One region of the Paenibacillus marchantiae genome, then DNA from elsewhere that is predicted to be linked to it. Evidence: riboswitches for the same ligand, from Rfam matches in the RefSeq annotation. Region 1 holds a riboswitch; the other holds the start of a gene.
The links. A riboswitch is a leader RNA that binds a small molecule or an ion and turns the genes downstream of it on or off. The one in region 1 is predicted to bind ZMP and ZTP.

Region 1 (7,445 bases):
TTACTGGGCCTATTCCCGAGTTATCAGTTTGCGCTCGTTGCCTTATGTACCGCTGGTGCAGCAGGACCTTTCTTTGGTTCTCTCAGTTCAGCTTTGCATGGTACACTTGTCCCCGGACCTCTTCAAGGCCGAGTCAACTCAATACGGTTCCTCATTGGTGGCGGACTACAGCCTGTAGGTGCTTTTGCAGGTGCAGCGGTTGCAGAACTCTATGGTCTGCCTTTCTTATTCTTGTCTTTGGGTCTGCTCCCCTTGCTTTGTTCGGTCGCCGCAGCTTTCCTTCCCAACCTGAAGAATTTAGATGGTGATTTATCTACTTTACAGAATAGAACACAATTCAATTCTCATAACAAGGTAATTAACACATTATAGGAATATCATTTTTCTAAAATAGGTGAATCTCTGGATTAGTTGTGTGTATCCGCTATAGCTGACTTGTAATCTACAAATCGGATACACACCGCACAAAAAAGAACGACAATCCCGATCAAGGTTTTGTCGTTCCTCATTCATTTAAATTTTCTTTCCTATATCTTCTCCGCTACAGCAGTTCGAACTGAAGCTGAGGTTCTGTTATCTCAGTTTTCCCTTCCAGCTGTACAGCGCCATATCCCAATTCCAGAACCGCAGCAATTCGCTCGTTGCCTAACACGCCAAACTTTTCAGCACGACTCCGGTCGTACATCCAGTCATGCAACGTACTGCGCACACCCAGGCCCTGTTCATGGGCAAGCAAACGAAAATTTTGGATCAGACAGCAGACAGCTGCAAAGTCCTCTTCCCGCTTATGATGATCCGCCTCTTCCTTCACCAGAACCAGAAGATACGCTGGAGCGTGCTCCTGCATTCCCTGCATGAGTTTCCCATTACGATTATCGGCAAAAATAAATCGCCACGGCTCACGAAGTCCATCATTTGGCGCCCACACGGCGTGATTGAGCAATTCAAGGATTAGCTCCTGTGATACCGGTCGATCCAAAAAATATTTCGGACTGTGTATGCCCCCTTGCAGATCGGACAATTCCATATTTACATCCTCCCTTCTACGTAGTCTGACCCTGAAATACAGTCCACTTTTGCTCAGCTGGTGTTCTTTTCCGGCTTCTTGGCGCTTTGTCGTAATATCCCATATGAAGAATGCCAACAAATCTTTCATCCTCACGCAGTCCAATTCCTTTGAAAAAGCCTTCATTCTGAATCATGGACTCTGTATCCCACAGCATTCCTAACCCTTTTTCCCATCCCAGCAGTTGGAAGCTCTGCATCATCCCGCAGGCAGCCGCATAATTGCGGTCATTGGTCAGACGATCCGGTCCTACAGTCGACATAACAATGACATGAGCAGGAATATCGGTAAACCTCTTTTTAAACACATCCAGCAGTTTTCCCGGAATCAACTTGCCGAGCTTGCTCTGCGACATCTGTTCCAGCATGCAGTCCACCAACCGTTTGCGTGCTTCGGGAGTTCCGGCATAAACAACACGCCATGAGCCAGATTCAACAGATGGTTGAAGCCGTGTAGCCTTGTGCAGCAATTCAACAACCAACTCCTGTTCCACCGGTGTAGAATTACATTTACGAATACTTCTGCGTTCCCTGATCAATTCTGCCAGACTCAAGTGTTTCACTCTCCTTCAGTTTATCTGGATTCCATATCCATGCTGCTGTCTTGAAGAAATTGAAGTATTATTTTCAGCTCCGGTTCCGAATATTTGTCCAAAGAACGATAGAACCGTTCAGCCTCAAGTACATGTAAACGTTCATGCAGTTCAAAGATCTTTTTGCCTTGCGGTGACAACCGGAAGTAGCTCTCCTTTTTGTTGTCATTCATTTTCGTACGTTTGACGAATCCTTCCTCCAGCAGTTTGTTGCCGATCTTGGTAATACTCGCTTTGGACAAATTCATCGCCTCAGCAATACCTGTGTTGTTTATAGGCTCATGCTTGCCAATGCAATCTATCATATGAACCGCGGTCAAATGCTGAGGGATTTTGTCCATGCTTTCCCGCTGGGCGATACTTAGAAAATGTTCAATTTCCGTATCCTTGTGATTCTCATATACATGTAAAAACCGGATAAATTGGTCATACAGTAACTGTTTTGTTCGATCGTTTGAATCCATTCTTCAATCGCTCCTTATTTACTTATAAACAATAAAAAAACCTTGAATGATTATGCTAATTCAGGAAATTAATCTGAAATAGTTTACTTGTTAACAATATATCACGAGTGAGAACAGTTATCAACTATTTCCTCTGGTAAAAGAAAAAAATTAGAATTAAGCCCTAGGCTACCTTACTGCTTGGAGAATGGCATCTTACATACAGAAACATTTTCTATTTTGATAACGTCTACATATTCAAATAATTAATCCTTAGTGGAGGAGCCTATGTTTAAAAAAATCACTATTTCCTTGCTGACAACGACTCTGCTCATCCTGCCGAGCTTTGCGGCTACCGGGGAAGCTGCAAACCAGTACATCACAATGGATACTGGCATGCTACAAAATAATCGTGTTCTAATTCCGTTACGGGCAGTGTCCGAAAACTTGGGAGCGGAAGTTAACTGGAACAAAGAACTAAAAAATATCACCATGACCAAAGGTGAAACGACAATACTTTTGACCATTAACTCTAAAAAGATATTGGTTAACCAAGAGGCAGTTTCTCTGGATGTTCCTGCGGAATTAAACGATAACACCACCTATGTCCCGGCGCGGTTTATCAGTCAAACTTTAGGCGCTGACGTGCAATGGAATCAACAAACCAGCCAAGCAACTATTACTCTTGATGGTAAGCAACTACAGGTAACGATGGCAAAACCCAAAGTGCAAGTGCCCAATACAAAGAGAATAACGGCCAAACAACAGCAAATCTTCGTTGACAAATTAAATGAAGCGACAAATCTGTCGTCGATTAAGCAAATTCGGACGTACTTTAGCACCTATTTTACAGATCGTTTTATCAATCAAATTATTCAGGATAAAGGGCTGGAATATGACTTTAAATTCAAAATCATTAGCCAATCCAGCCTGACTTACCCTGACAGTAATACAGCTAGATTAAGTCAATACTCGGGTTCTAGTTCCGTTTACGGTAACAAGGAAACACTCTACCGAAGTGCCACACTCGTCTATACAAATAAGGGCTGGAAAGTAGATCGTGTTGAATTTTCATTAATAGACGAGATACTTAATCCTTAAGATCATCTCTCTCTATAAGAGAAATCCATTAACTATTGAACAATTTTGCTTTTTCAAGTACTATCAATCTAAACAATTTAAACGATCATATGTAACTGGCGAACACGGTGAACCGTGAGGGAGCATATGGTTTTGTAATAAGCCGTACGCCTGGGCAGAGGTAAGGAATATTTATTTCCTTGCCTCTTTTTTATGTTGAAAGGGCGATGTGAAAATGAGTACTGACAAACTGATCTTGAATGGACAAACGGTAGCAGATTTTATGAAGGAAGACATGGCCTCGAAGGTTGCCATTCTTAAGGAAAAAGGCATTCAGCCTTGTCTCGCTACAATTCTCGTCGGAGATGATCCTTCTTCAGCGACTTATGTGCGTATGAAAGGAAATGCTTGTGCTCGCTTAGGCGTGCAATCCATTAAGGTCGTTCTTTCTGCGGATACCACCACGGATGAATTAATTCAAGAAATAAACAAGCTAAATGATGACCCTTCCGTACACGGTATTTTGCTTCAGCACCCTGTCCCGAATCATATCGATGAAAGAGCAGCTTTTGATGCCATTAGTATCGAGAAAGACGTTGACGGTGTTACGACTCTCGGTTTTGCACTTAATGCTTTTGGAGACGCAGAATTCCCTTCCTGTACACCACAGGCTATTATGCGCATTTTGGATTTCTACAATATTCAGATCGAGGGCAAACATGCAGTTGTCATCGGAAGAAGTCCAATTCTGGGCAAACCTGTCTCAGCCATGCTGCTCAACCGGAATGCAACGGTGACGACTTGCCACTCCAAAACCGTGAATCTGGAAGAAATCGTGAAGCTTGGCGATATCATAATTGCAGCCGTGGGCAAACCGCTCTTTGTTAAAGGAGACTGGATTAAACCAGGTGCTGTCGTTATTGATGCAGGTTATAACAAAGGCAACGTCGGAGATGTGGACTACGAAGCTTGCTTTGTTCCTTCTTCAGCAATTACACCTGTACCGGGCGGTGTTGGTCCTGTAACGATTGCGACGCTCATTGAACATACGATTAAATCTGCCTACAAGCTGTCTGAAAATGCATAATTGAATTAGCCAAAAAACAAGGTCCCTCCAGTTGACGAGGGGCCTGTTTTGTCTTTGAATAAGCTCGAATTGAAAATAAGAAAATATATAGATCTTTTTTTCTCTTTTTACAAACGGACCATATCTATATTATTATGAACAAGGCTTAGGAAGGAGATAAACATAACTTGAAACCTTTAGTACAGCTCCTGCATTTTGGTTATCATCAGGCGATGAGTTGCATTTTTCCTGTGGCGATCTTTGGAACGTTGGCCCTTTCTAGCGTAATTCAGATACCCTTTCTTTATCGCTATGATGCCATTCTGCTTGTTTTATTAGCAGTACAATACCTTATGTACCGGAGCGGATTGGAAACACGTGATGAAATCAAAGTCATATGTATATTTCACGTGATTGGATTGGTACTGGAGATGTATAAGGTGTGGATGGGATCCTGGTCATACCCTGAGCCTGGTTATACCAAGCTCTTTGGCGTTCCCCTTTATAGCGGATTTATGTATGCAAGTGTAGCAAGCTTTATGTGCCAAATATGGCGCAGATTGCGTATGGACATGACAGGCTGGCCTGGGTTTGCATCTTCGGTTCTGTTAGGAGGAGCCATCTATATCAACTTTTTCACACATCATTTTATTCCCGATTTTCGTTGGTGGTTGACCGCGCTGGTATTTATTGTTTTTCGTAAAACATGGATTATCTATCGGGTACGATTAACTACCTATCGAATGCCGTTAACGCTCGCTTTTGTCATCGTAGGTTTTTTCATCTGGACTGCTGAAAATATAGCTACATTTTTTAACGGCTGGAAATACCCTGACCAGCATGACTCCTGGCAACTGGTCAGTTTTAGCAAGATCAGTTCGTGGTTCCTTTTGGTGATTATTAGTGTCATCATTGTGGCCCAACTGAAATATGTCAAAGCTAATCGAAAATAATGAGTAGGAGGATACAATGGAAGACTTTATTTTGTGGTTGAAATATGTGTTATTAGGTATCGTACAAGGGGCTACAGAGCCTATTCCGGTTTCTTCAAGCGGACATTTGATTATCGTTCAACGACTGCTTGGCATGCAGCAGAACGGATTATCCTTTGAAATTTTGACAAACACAGCCTCACTGATTGCCATTATGTTTATTTTTCGGGAAGATATCAAAAAACTTATTGTAGGAGGCTGGCGATTTCTATTCTCTCGCAATGCGGAGTACAGAGCAGATTTTATGTTTTGTCTATACATAATCATTGGTACCCTGCCTGCTGCAATCGGGGCTGTGCTATTCAAGGATAAAATTGAAGAAATATTCACTTCTGTCTATACGGTTGCGATTAGTTTACTGATCACAGGGGTTGCGCTGTGGCTTATTCGAAACCTTCGCGGGCGCAAAAGAGATGGGGATTTGTCTGCGAAAGACGCAGTACTGGTGGGTCTGGCTCAAGCGGTGGCTCTTATTCCGGGAATAAGCCGCTCTGGTGCAACAGTGATTGCATCTATTGCTGTCGGGATGAAACAAGAAACGGCGTTGAAATTTTCTTTTATGCTCTACATTCCGATCAGCATTGGCGGGGTAATATTAGGGGCTTCTGACATTGTAACCGATCCGCACCGAGCGCAGTTAGCTATACCTTACATTTTAGCGTTCATTACGACCCTTATCGTAACCTACTTTTCAATGAGATGGTTCATGGGAATTATGGCAAGAGGGAACTTGATTTACTTTTCATACTATTGCTTCGTAGTCGGAATTCTTTTACTTATTTTTTTGTAAACCCGAATTTTCCTTGTAACGTATAAGGGAACAACCCTAAACAGTGGGTTGTTCCCTTTTTATTGTCTTCCAGACTTGACGATCTCGCCCTACTCGCAGGTTCCGTACGAACACTCTTTAACGTTCTCCAAGAACCATGGCGCCCATGCCATTCGGATCATCAATTTGTTTATGGGTTACGAGTTCTCCTTTATCGTTGAATCCCTTCATTTCATACGGAATTGTTACAGACGAGGGCAGTGATACAAACCAGATTATGCTTTCCGGCCCCACCTCAACCAACTTGGCTTCGGCAACTACTGGTTTCTCATTTCCCTCAAACTCGACTGTTACACGCTGAATAGCCGGGTCTAATATATGTCCAAACAGCATAGGGAAAGGTGTCGATATGTGACTCAATTCAGGTATGCTCATGTAATCCAGTGCAGACGTGAATTGAGATGATTCACCAATGGAATATCCGCCACCCCATGCCCACTTCCATCCGAATATTATTTTCCGAGCATACTCCATCTGAAGATTGCTGTTATTTTCCTGACCCGTTTTTTGTTTGAACAAAATTATGCCGCCGTCTACCGGTTCTTGATGAATGATTTGTAATGAATCATCATTATTTCTAAACTTTCGGATCGCTTCTTCAGCAGTTTTTCCTATAGGAATATGCATGGTTTCACTCATTCCCATTGCTTTGGACATGCGCCGATCGGCTAGTCCGCCAGGTCTGTCATTAACATAAACAAATGCGATGCACGTTATGAGCAAAAGTAAAATGACTATCGCAGTAATTCGAATGATTCGTTTTCTTCGCATTTTTGGCATTACGATGTCCATTCACTCCTTAAGATGACGATGACGACTATTCGCCCTGAACCGTAGATAAGGAAACAAGGACCGGACTAGCGAAATCGGAAGCTTCTTCCCCTTTGGGATTGTGAAGACGGAATAAAAAAGCGTCACCTTTTTCTGATTTCCAGACCATATAATCGTTTATCCCTTTTTCACCTGAAGCTTGAAGATATAGCTCGGCGAAACCAAGCGGGTGCTCAATCAACTCGCCACTATAATCAGTCACCGCACCGAATTTTTCCAAGTTCTCTTGACCAGTTGTCTTAAGCTTTTCCAGATCATAATCTGAGGGCAGTGGTTCAATATCCACATAGTAGTCCGGATTGCTTGTCAGCGACAAGCGGCCTTTGGCAGCATCAAAAGAAAACTTCTCGAACACGTACAATGTAAAACCTTCCCCTTGATGCAAGGTGGCCGTTTGTGATGAATTCCCCTCCCCTGTCATCAAATCAAAACTTTCTGTTTGCGGTCTTGTCGTTGCAGATGTTTCCTCATTTTCTGTGGTTGGAGCTGTAACCGACTCATTTGTTGGTGCTGATGGTTCAGAGGTTGCAGGCAGCTCTGTTTCTC
Region 2 (7,445 bases), 3.0 Mb from region 1:
CGCTTCTTTGATTTTCGTCACACATAAAGCGAGCTAACAGTCCTTTCGTTTTAAGTATTACCCGCCTATTAAAATTTTAGTAGATTTGTAATCTAGCAGGTTTACTTCCGTCTCTTCCGGGCATACTGATAGACATGAGAGAGTTACAGGGATCATGATCACGGGAGCCGAGGGGGAGAACGGAATGAGCAGAAGAATCGTGAAACAAATTGGACTTATAATTGTATGTCTTATGATGATTATTATGATGTGGGAAGGTCAGAAAACGGATGCAGCTGTGGCGGCCACAGCCATTCCGGAACAATCCATTCGCTTGCGTATTCTCGCAAACTCGGATGCAGCGGGAGATCAGTTGGTCAAACGCGAGATTCGGGACGCCGTCGTTGCCCAAATGAATGGGTGGGTAACCGAACTGGAGAATCCGCAAAGTCTGGAAGAAGCGCGTGGGGTCATCCGTCAGCATTTATCTGAAATCGAGGATCGTGTAGGAGAAGAGCTTGCCAATCGTGGCTTAACCTATTCATATCAGGTGGAACTTGGGGTGGTTCCGTTTCCAACCAAATTATATGGAGGTACCGTATATCCGGCTGGAGATTACGAAGCAGTGCGGATAACGCTTGGAAAAGGTGAGGGACAAAACTGGTGGTGTGTGTTGTTTCCACCATTATGCTTCATAGATGCAGGAACAGGTGATGCGCTGGCGAAGCCTGCAACAGCATCTGCAGCTGCCGTAGAGCCTGGGGACGCACAAGCATCTGTGCAGGCAGCTACACCAGAAGCGCGTTTCTTCCTGTGGGATATGGCGGTCAAATTGTGGGATTGGGTGACGGGATTGTTTGCATAACTGCATAACAAGCTGCTGGATATAAGCTTTATCAGGGGACTTCGATTCATGGAAGTGCCCTTTTGTTTTATCATAGGCTCGAGTCAAAGATCGCATGATGTTAATCGCTGGGAAGATTCAGACCGCATCCTTGGGCAGAGCAGATATGTTATAATTATAGGAATCAGAAAACATAAGCGAAGAAGGCATCTCGGAAGCGGAATGTCTTGCATTAACTACCCTACTGAAGTTTAGGAATGATGGATATATGACGAGAGAGAACGAGCAATTGCATCAGTCTTCCATGAAAGGCATGGAGAACGATGAAAGTACAGAGAAAATGGTTACAAGTATGTGGGATGTCAATGTACTGGTAACCAATGAGAACAAGAATGACGTGGCAAAAGGGAGTGCGTATAAACAGGCTCTTGCTGACTTACAGGATGCCGCAGCCTGTCTTCGTCAAGGACAGACCGTGGCATTCCCAACCGAGACGGTATATGGTCTGGGCGCAGACGCTCGCAGTACAGCTGCGGTGGAAGCTGTATTTGCAGCCAAGGGGAGGCCTTCGGACAATCCGCTGATTGTGCATATTGCACAGCGTGACCAGTTGGATTCACTGGCCACGGAAGTGAATGGCACAGCGGAGGCGCTGATGACGGCCTTCTGGCCGGGGCCGCTTACGCTTGTGCTGCCGGTTAGGCCAGGGGCGGTATCCCCGCGGGTTACCGCCGGCTTGGACACGGTGGCCGTGCGGATGCCGGACCATCCGGTGGCCTTGCAGTTGATCGCTGCGGCGGAATGCCCGGTCGCTGCGCCGAGCGCTAACCGCTCCGGGCGGCCAAGCCCGACCCTCGCAGCACATGTGCGCGAGGATCTGGCAGGCCGCATCGACGGCATCGTGGACGGCGGCCCCACCGGGGTGGGCGTCGAGTCCACGGTGGTGCAGGTCGGTGACGACGGTACCGTCACCATCCTGCGCCCTGGCGGCATTACGGCGGAACAGCTGTCCGCCGTTGCCGCCCGTGTCGCCACGGACCCGGCGCTGCTCGCCGAGGGGCCCGGTGGCGATGACAGCCCGGCGCCGCGCTCGCCGGGCATGAAGTACACGCACTACGCGCCCACAGGTGCGCTGTGCGTGGTGGAGGGGCCGCCCGCAGCGGTGGCGGCCTGGATCAGCGCCGCCCTCGCAGAGGCGGCGCAGCGCGGGGAGCGCACCGCGGTGCTGGCGTTCGCCGAGCACGCGGAGCAGTACCGCGCCGATGCCGTGTTCTCGCTGGGTGAAGCCAGCGAGCTGGGAGAAGCAGCGCGCCGGCTGTACGCCGCGCTGCGCAGCTGCGATGAGCAGGGGGCCACATATATTGTGGCTGAAGCCTGCTCACGCGAAGGGCTGGGAGCAGCCGTCATGAACCGGCTGCTCAAGGCGGCAGGTCACCGACTCATTCAGGTCGGTGACCGATAGCTCCCTTTTTTCATAATATCGCTATGAATATTTCCCTCTGGCACTCGTCCTCTAGTTACGACTAGCAATTCCATTTTTTTGAGCTGGGATTGCAAAATGTCTTCTCAGGTCATGTTTATGTCCTTGTCCGCATAAGGTGTACAAGAACCTTTACGTGACTTGGGGGTATGGGGATGTGGGATGTGTCTGCCCATGTAGGGCAGTTGGTAACCATTTTGATTATGGCCGTCGCTCTCGGACTCGACGCGTTCTCACTCGGCATCGGGATTGGCATGAAGGGCATTCGTATGAGAGATGTATTGCGAATCAGTACCGTAACGGCCCTGTTTCACATCATCATGCCGCTCATCGGCATGTATACGGGCAAATATGTCAGTTCCTTACTTGGTGACATTACGACGTATGCAGCTGGCGGTCTGCTGGTCCTGCTCGGCGCCCATATGATCTTGAACGCTTTCCGGGAGGGAGATACCAAACTGGTGGATCATCGATCTTTGCTCGGTGTGATACTGTTCTCACTGAGTGTCAGTGTGGATTCGTTTTCCGTTGGAGTCTCGCTCGGCATGTTCAGCAGTGACTTGGTGTTAACGGTACTGGCTTTTGGTGTCTGTGGTGGAGCAATGTCCGTCATGGGTCTGATGTTGGGACGGCGTGTGAGCCAGAACATGGGGGATTACGGAGAAGCGGTCGGCGGAGCGATCTTGCTCGCTTTTGGACTTTTGTTTATATTTTAAAAAACGACGTTAACCATAATTACAGCCTAGTGCAGTCTTCAATATATAATTAAGAGTTTCATTGGTTCAGATGGAGTTTCAAACATGATTCGACAACATTTGCAAAATGGGGAGGCTAACCACAATGAAACATATTTTGTTTGTATGTACAGGGAATACATGTCGCAGCCCCATGGCGGAGGGACTTTTACGTAAACTGGCGTCTGAGCGGGGCATTCAGGTGGACGTTCGTTCCGCAGGTGTAGCCGCAACAACGGGCATGCCCATTTCCCGTCATGCGGAGGCCGTATTAAGGGATCACAACGTTGAGGGACCCCCACATTCGACGCTTCTTAGCTCCAACCTAGTCGGCTGGGCCGACCTGATTCTCACGTTAACACGCAGTCATAAACAGCATGTCATGCAGGTTTTTCCTGACTCGGTACACAAGACGTATACCTTGAAAGAGTATGCGGAAAATGACGAGCAAGTCTTGAATGATCTTCAGGAATTGGACAGCCTGTTTGCGACATTCGAAATGAAACGTGCGCTAGGTCAGGAGATTTTGGCATCTGAACGTGAGCGGGCAATCGAGATTAGACAACGCATTCCGAGCTTTGATATTTCGGACCCGTTTGGCGGAAGTCGCGACGATTACAACATCGCTGCGGCAGAGATTCGGACTGCGCTCGACAGACTTTTGGACAAGTTGGAGTAATTGGATTCGTTTAATCATTCCCAGGTACCGATAGATTTCCATATAAAAAACGTACATGGGATGTAAATTACCCGTTGATTTTAAACGCAGGTTGTTTTATGATGAATGGGAAAACAGGGATCCGGTGTAACTGGCGACGAAGTGGGCATAACCACGATGGAGCACCGGAACAAACGGCCGGTCGCCTGGGCAAAAGAGCAATTCTGCGTTACCCGCAGACTGCTCTTTTTTTCGTCTTTCATCTGATTATTCGCTATAATAGTACCTGAAATGCCATACAAGAGAATACCAAGGGCAGCCAAGAGGAAGCCGGGCATGATTTTATCGGGAGGCGATAGGATGACTATTGAGTTAGATTCGGAACAACCCGGATTGCATGAACAGACCACATCCATTCTGCGTGAACTGGCGCTTGCCGGACAGCTTGGACCTGGACAGATCGTTGTGATCGGTACAAGTACAAGTGAAGTTGCAGGCAAACGGATTGGTACAAGCGGTGCTGTTGAAGTAGCGCAGCAGCTTCTTGCGGGTATACGCGAGGTGCAGCAGGAGTTCGGTTTTGATGTTGTATTCCAATGCTGTGAGCACCTGAACCGTGCGCTGGTTATGGAGCGTTCACTGCTTAAACGTCTTGGATTGACTGAAGTGGGTGCAGTACCTGTGCCCAAAGCAGGTGGTTCCATGGCATCCGCAGCGTATCGCTCGCTGACCGATCCATGCCTGGCTGAACATGTGCAGGCCCATGCGGGACTGGATATTGGGGAGACGATGATTGGCATGCATTTGCGGCATGTGGCAGTACCTTTCAGAACAGCACTCCGCTACATCGGTGATGCCCGTGTAACTACAGCACTGACCCGTCCGAAGTTGATTGGCGGCGAGCGTGCAGTGTATCGTATGGAAGAGCAACCAGATTCGACATTTTGTGACTGATATCTTCAACCTATTTAAAGCCAAATTAGACTTTACACGAAAACGGAGAGTGCAACACCAATCTGAAGAAGCAAAGCGTTCGCCTTTATCCCCGGATTTCCCCCTTATTATAAGGGAGTTCAGAAAAATCTGGGGATAACAGCGATCGGAAGATGGTGATGCAATCGAAGTCAGGAGTGTAACCACTGTAGTTTCGCTTTATAACTTCACTTATAACTGGGAGGAATTTAATCATGGAACAATTGCGCAAGAATGACCCGGCAGTACTGGAAGCGATGAATCTTGAACTGAAACGTCAACAAAACAACATTGAGCTGATCGCGTCCGAGAATATCGTAAGCGAAGCGGTTATTGAGGCAATGGGATCTGTACTTACTAACAAGTACGCTGAAGGATATCCAGGCAAACGTTACTACGGTGGTTGTGAGCATGTGGATATCGTAGAAGATATCGCGCGTGATCGTGCCAAAGAATTGTTTGGAGCAGAACATGTGAATGTTCAACCTCACTCCGGTGCACAAGCGAACATGGCAGTATACCTTGCGGCTTTGAAACCAGGTGATACTGTGCTTGGTATGAACCTTGCGCATGGCGGACACCTCACACATGGTAGCCCGGTTAATGCTTCCGGATTGCTGTACAATTTCGTGGCTTACGGTGTACAAGAAGATACATTCCTGATTGATTATGATGAAGTGCGCAAAGCGGCATTTAAACATCGCCCTCGCATGATCGTTGCAGGTGCAAGTGCATATCCGCGTATCATTGATTTTGAAAAGCTTGCTTCCATCGCTAATGATGTAGGTGCTTTGTTCATGGTGGATATGGCTCACATTGCAGGACTGGTAGCTGCAGGCTTGCATCCAAGCCCGGTTCCACATGCGCATTTCGTAACGACAACAACTCACAAAACGTTGCGTGGACCTCGTGGTGGTATGATTTTGTGCCGCAAAGCTTGGGCAGCAGCGATTGATAAAGCGGTATTCCCTGGTTCCCAAGGTGGACCTCTGATGCACGTGATTGCTTCCAAAGCGGTAGCATTCGGTGAAGCACTGCAACCTTCGTTCAAAACGTATGCACAAAACGTGGTAAAAAATGCACAAGTATTGGCTGAAACGCTGATTGCTGAAGGATTGAACATCGTATCCGGCGGTACAGACAACCACTTGATGCTGATCGACACACGCAGCGTGAATATCACAGGTAAAGAAGCCGAGCATGTACTTGATTCCATCGGTATTACCGTGAACAAAAATGCAATTCCGTTTGACCCAACTAGCCCGTTTGTAACGAGCGGTATCCGTATCGGTACACCTGCAGCTACTTCCCGTGGTATGAACGAAGAAGCGATGGTAGCTATTGGTAAGATCATTGCGAAAACATTGAAAAACCCTAAAGATACAGCTAAATTGGACGAAGCCCGTGCTGAAGTAACGGCACTTACGGACCAATTCCCACTGTACACAGATCTTAAATACTAAAAAACTTGCTCATGGTGTTTGTATTTGAGATGTTCTTATGTAAACACTCAGACGGAGCAAACCGAAAGAACCTGAAGAAGCGTAGCGCTCGCCTTTATCACCGGAATTCCACCATTTATTTATGGATCAAAAGAATTCTGGGGATAACAGCGATCAGAAGGTCATTCGGTTTGCGGAGCTTCATAGTGTTTACACATTTTTAACATTCAACTGACATAACAGCGAGAGCAAAAAGGACCGGAAGACTCATTTTTCCGGTCCTATTTTTATAGGATTCGGTTTTCTGTAATGATTAAGTGCCCTTTGATGGTGTAATTCGGTGTAGGTGATGATATAATATACAGGATTTATCGGGCCTATGAATGATGATTAGGCATATTTGGTAATGCTGAACATGAAGAACATACCGGAGGGACAAATTAGATGGGAAAATTAGTAATATGTGATCACCCTTTGATTCAACACAAACTGACGTTTATACGCGACATGCGTACGAATACGAAAGATTTTCGTGAATTGGTGGATGAAGTGGCTACACTGATGGCTTATGAGATTACAAGAGATGTTGAGCTGGAAACTATTGATGTACAGACACCAGTAGCTGAAACACAAGGAAAAGTCATTTCCGGACGTATGCTTGGGCTGGTGCCGATTTTGCGTGCGGGCCTTGGGATGCTGGATGGTGTTGTCAAATTGCTGCCGGCGGCAAAAGTTGGACATGTAGGTTTGTTCCGTGACCCGGAAACACTGCAACCTGTTGAATACTACACCAAGCTGCCTACGGACGTGACAGAGCGTCAGTTGATTGTCATCGACCCGATGCTGGCAACTGGCGGTTCTGCCATTGCTGCTATTGACGTGCTCAAAAAACGCGGCTGCACGCAAATTAAAATGATGAACCTTGTTGCAGCTCCTGAAGGAGTAAAAGCTGTTCAGGATGCGCATCCGGATGTAGACATCTACGTTGCTGCACTGGACGATCGTCTGGATGATCACGGCTATATCGTTCCCGGACTGGGAGATGCAGGAGACCGTCTATACGGCACTAAATAAGCATATCGCATGCTTTGTAAGAGGTTGTTCAAAAAGTCCAATTTTGATTACGAAGGATGCCCAAGGGCATCATCGACATCGAATATGAAATTCAGCCGAAATGTCCGTTGCTCACGTAGTTTTCCCTACGCTCCGCTACTCCATTTCTACCTTCATTCCATATTCTTGGTACTGAAAACCGGACTTTTTGAACATGAACTTATAGAAAAGGGGCTTTGCTTCAATGTCCAAGAAAATTAAAGTCATGACGATATTCGGGGTG

Region 2: linked by a shared signal. The riboswitch ahead of PTQ21_RS02485 (TIGR01440 family protein) and the one ahead of PTQ21_RS20535 (bifunctional 5,10-methylenetetrahydrofolate dehydrogenase/5,10-methenyltetrahydrofolate cyclohydrolase) in region 1 are both predicted to bind ZMP and ZTP.

What each region holds. Positions count from the first base shown of each region.
Region 1 covers NZ_CP118270.1:4,517,449-4,524,893, reverse strand. The annotation lists gene PTQ21_RS20560 (MFS transporter) at 1-372, shown strand, start outside; gene PTQ21_RS20555 (nitroreductase family protein) at 542-1,027, opposite strand; gene PTQ21_RS20550 (nitroreductase family protein) at 1,044-1,628, opposite strand; gene PTQ21_RS20545 (MarR family transcriptional regulator) at 1,640-2,122, opposite strand; gene PTQ21_RS20540 (stalk domain-containing protein) at 2,390-3,202, shown strand; ZMP/ZTP riboswitch at 3,284-3,365, shown strand; gene PTQ21_RS20535 (bifunctional 5,10-methylenetetrahydrofolate dehydrogenase/5,10-methenyltetrahydrofolate cyclohydrolase) at 3,417-4,268, shown strand; gene PTQ21_RS20530 (DUF817 domain-containing protein) at 4,481-5,200, shown strand; gene PTQ21_RS20525 (undecaprenyl-diphosphate phosphatase) at 5,217-6,029, shown strand; gene PTQ21_RS20520 (hypothetical protein) at 6,147-6,860, opposite strand; gene PTQ21_RS20515 (hypothetical protein) at 6,886-7,445, opposite strand, start outside.
Region 2 covers NZ_CP118270.1:506,494-513,938, reverse strand. The annotation lists gene spoIIR (stage II sporulation protein R) at 185-844, shown strand; gene PTQ21_RS02500 (L-threonylcarbamoyladenylate synthase) at 1,164-2,285, shown strand; gene PTQ21_RS02495 (manganese efflux pump MntP) at 2,459-3,019, shown strand; gene PTQ21_RS02490 (low molecular weight protein arginine phosphatase) at 3,144-3,716, shown strand; ZMP/ZTP riboswitch at 3,833-3,914, shown strand; gene PTQ21_RS02485 (TIGR01440 family protein) at 4,056-4,649, shown strand; gene PTQ21_RS02480 (serine hydroxymethyltransferase) at 4,883-6,130, shown strand; gene upp (uracil phosphoribosyltransferase) at 6,554-7,183, shown strand; gene wecB (non-hydrolyzing UDP-N-acetylglucosamine 2-epimerase) at 7,407-7,445, shown strand, end outside.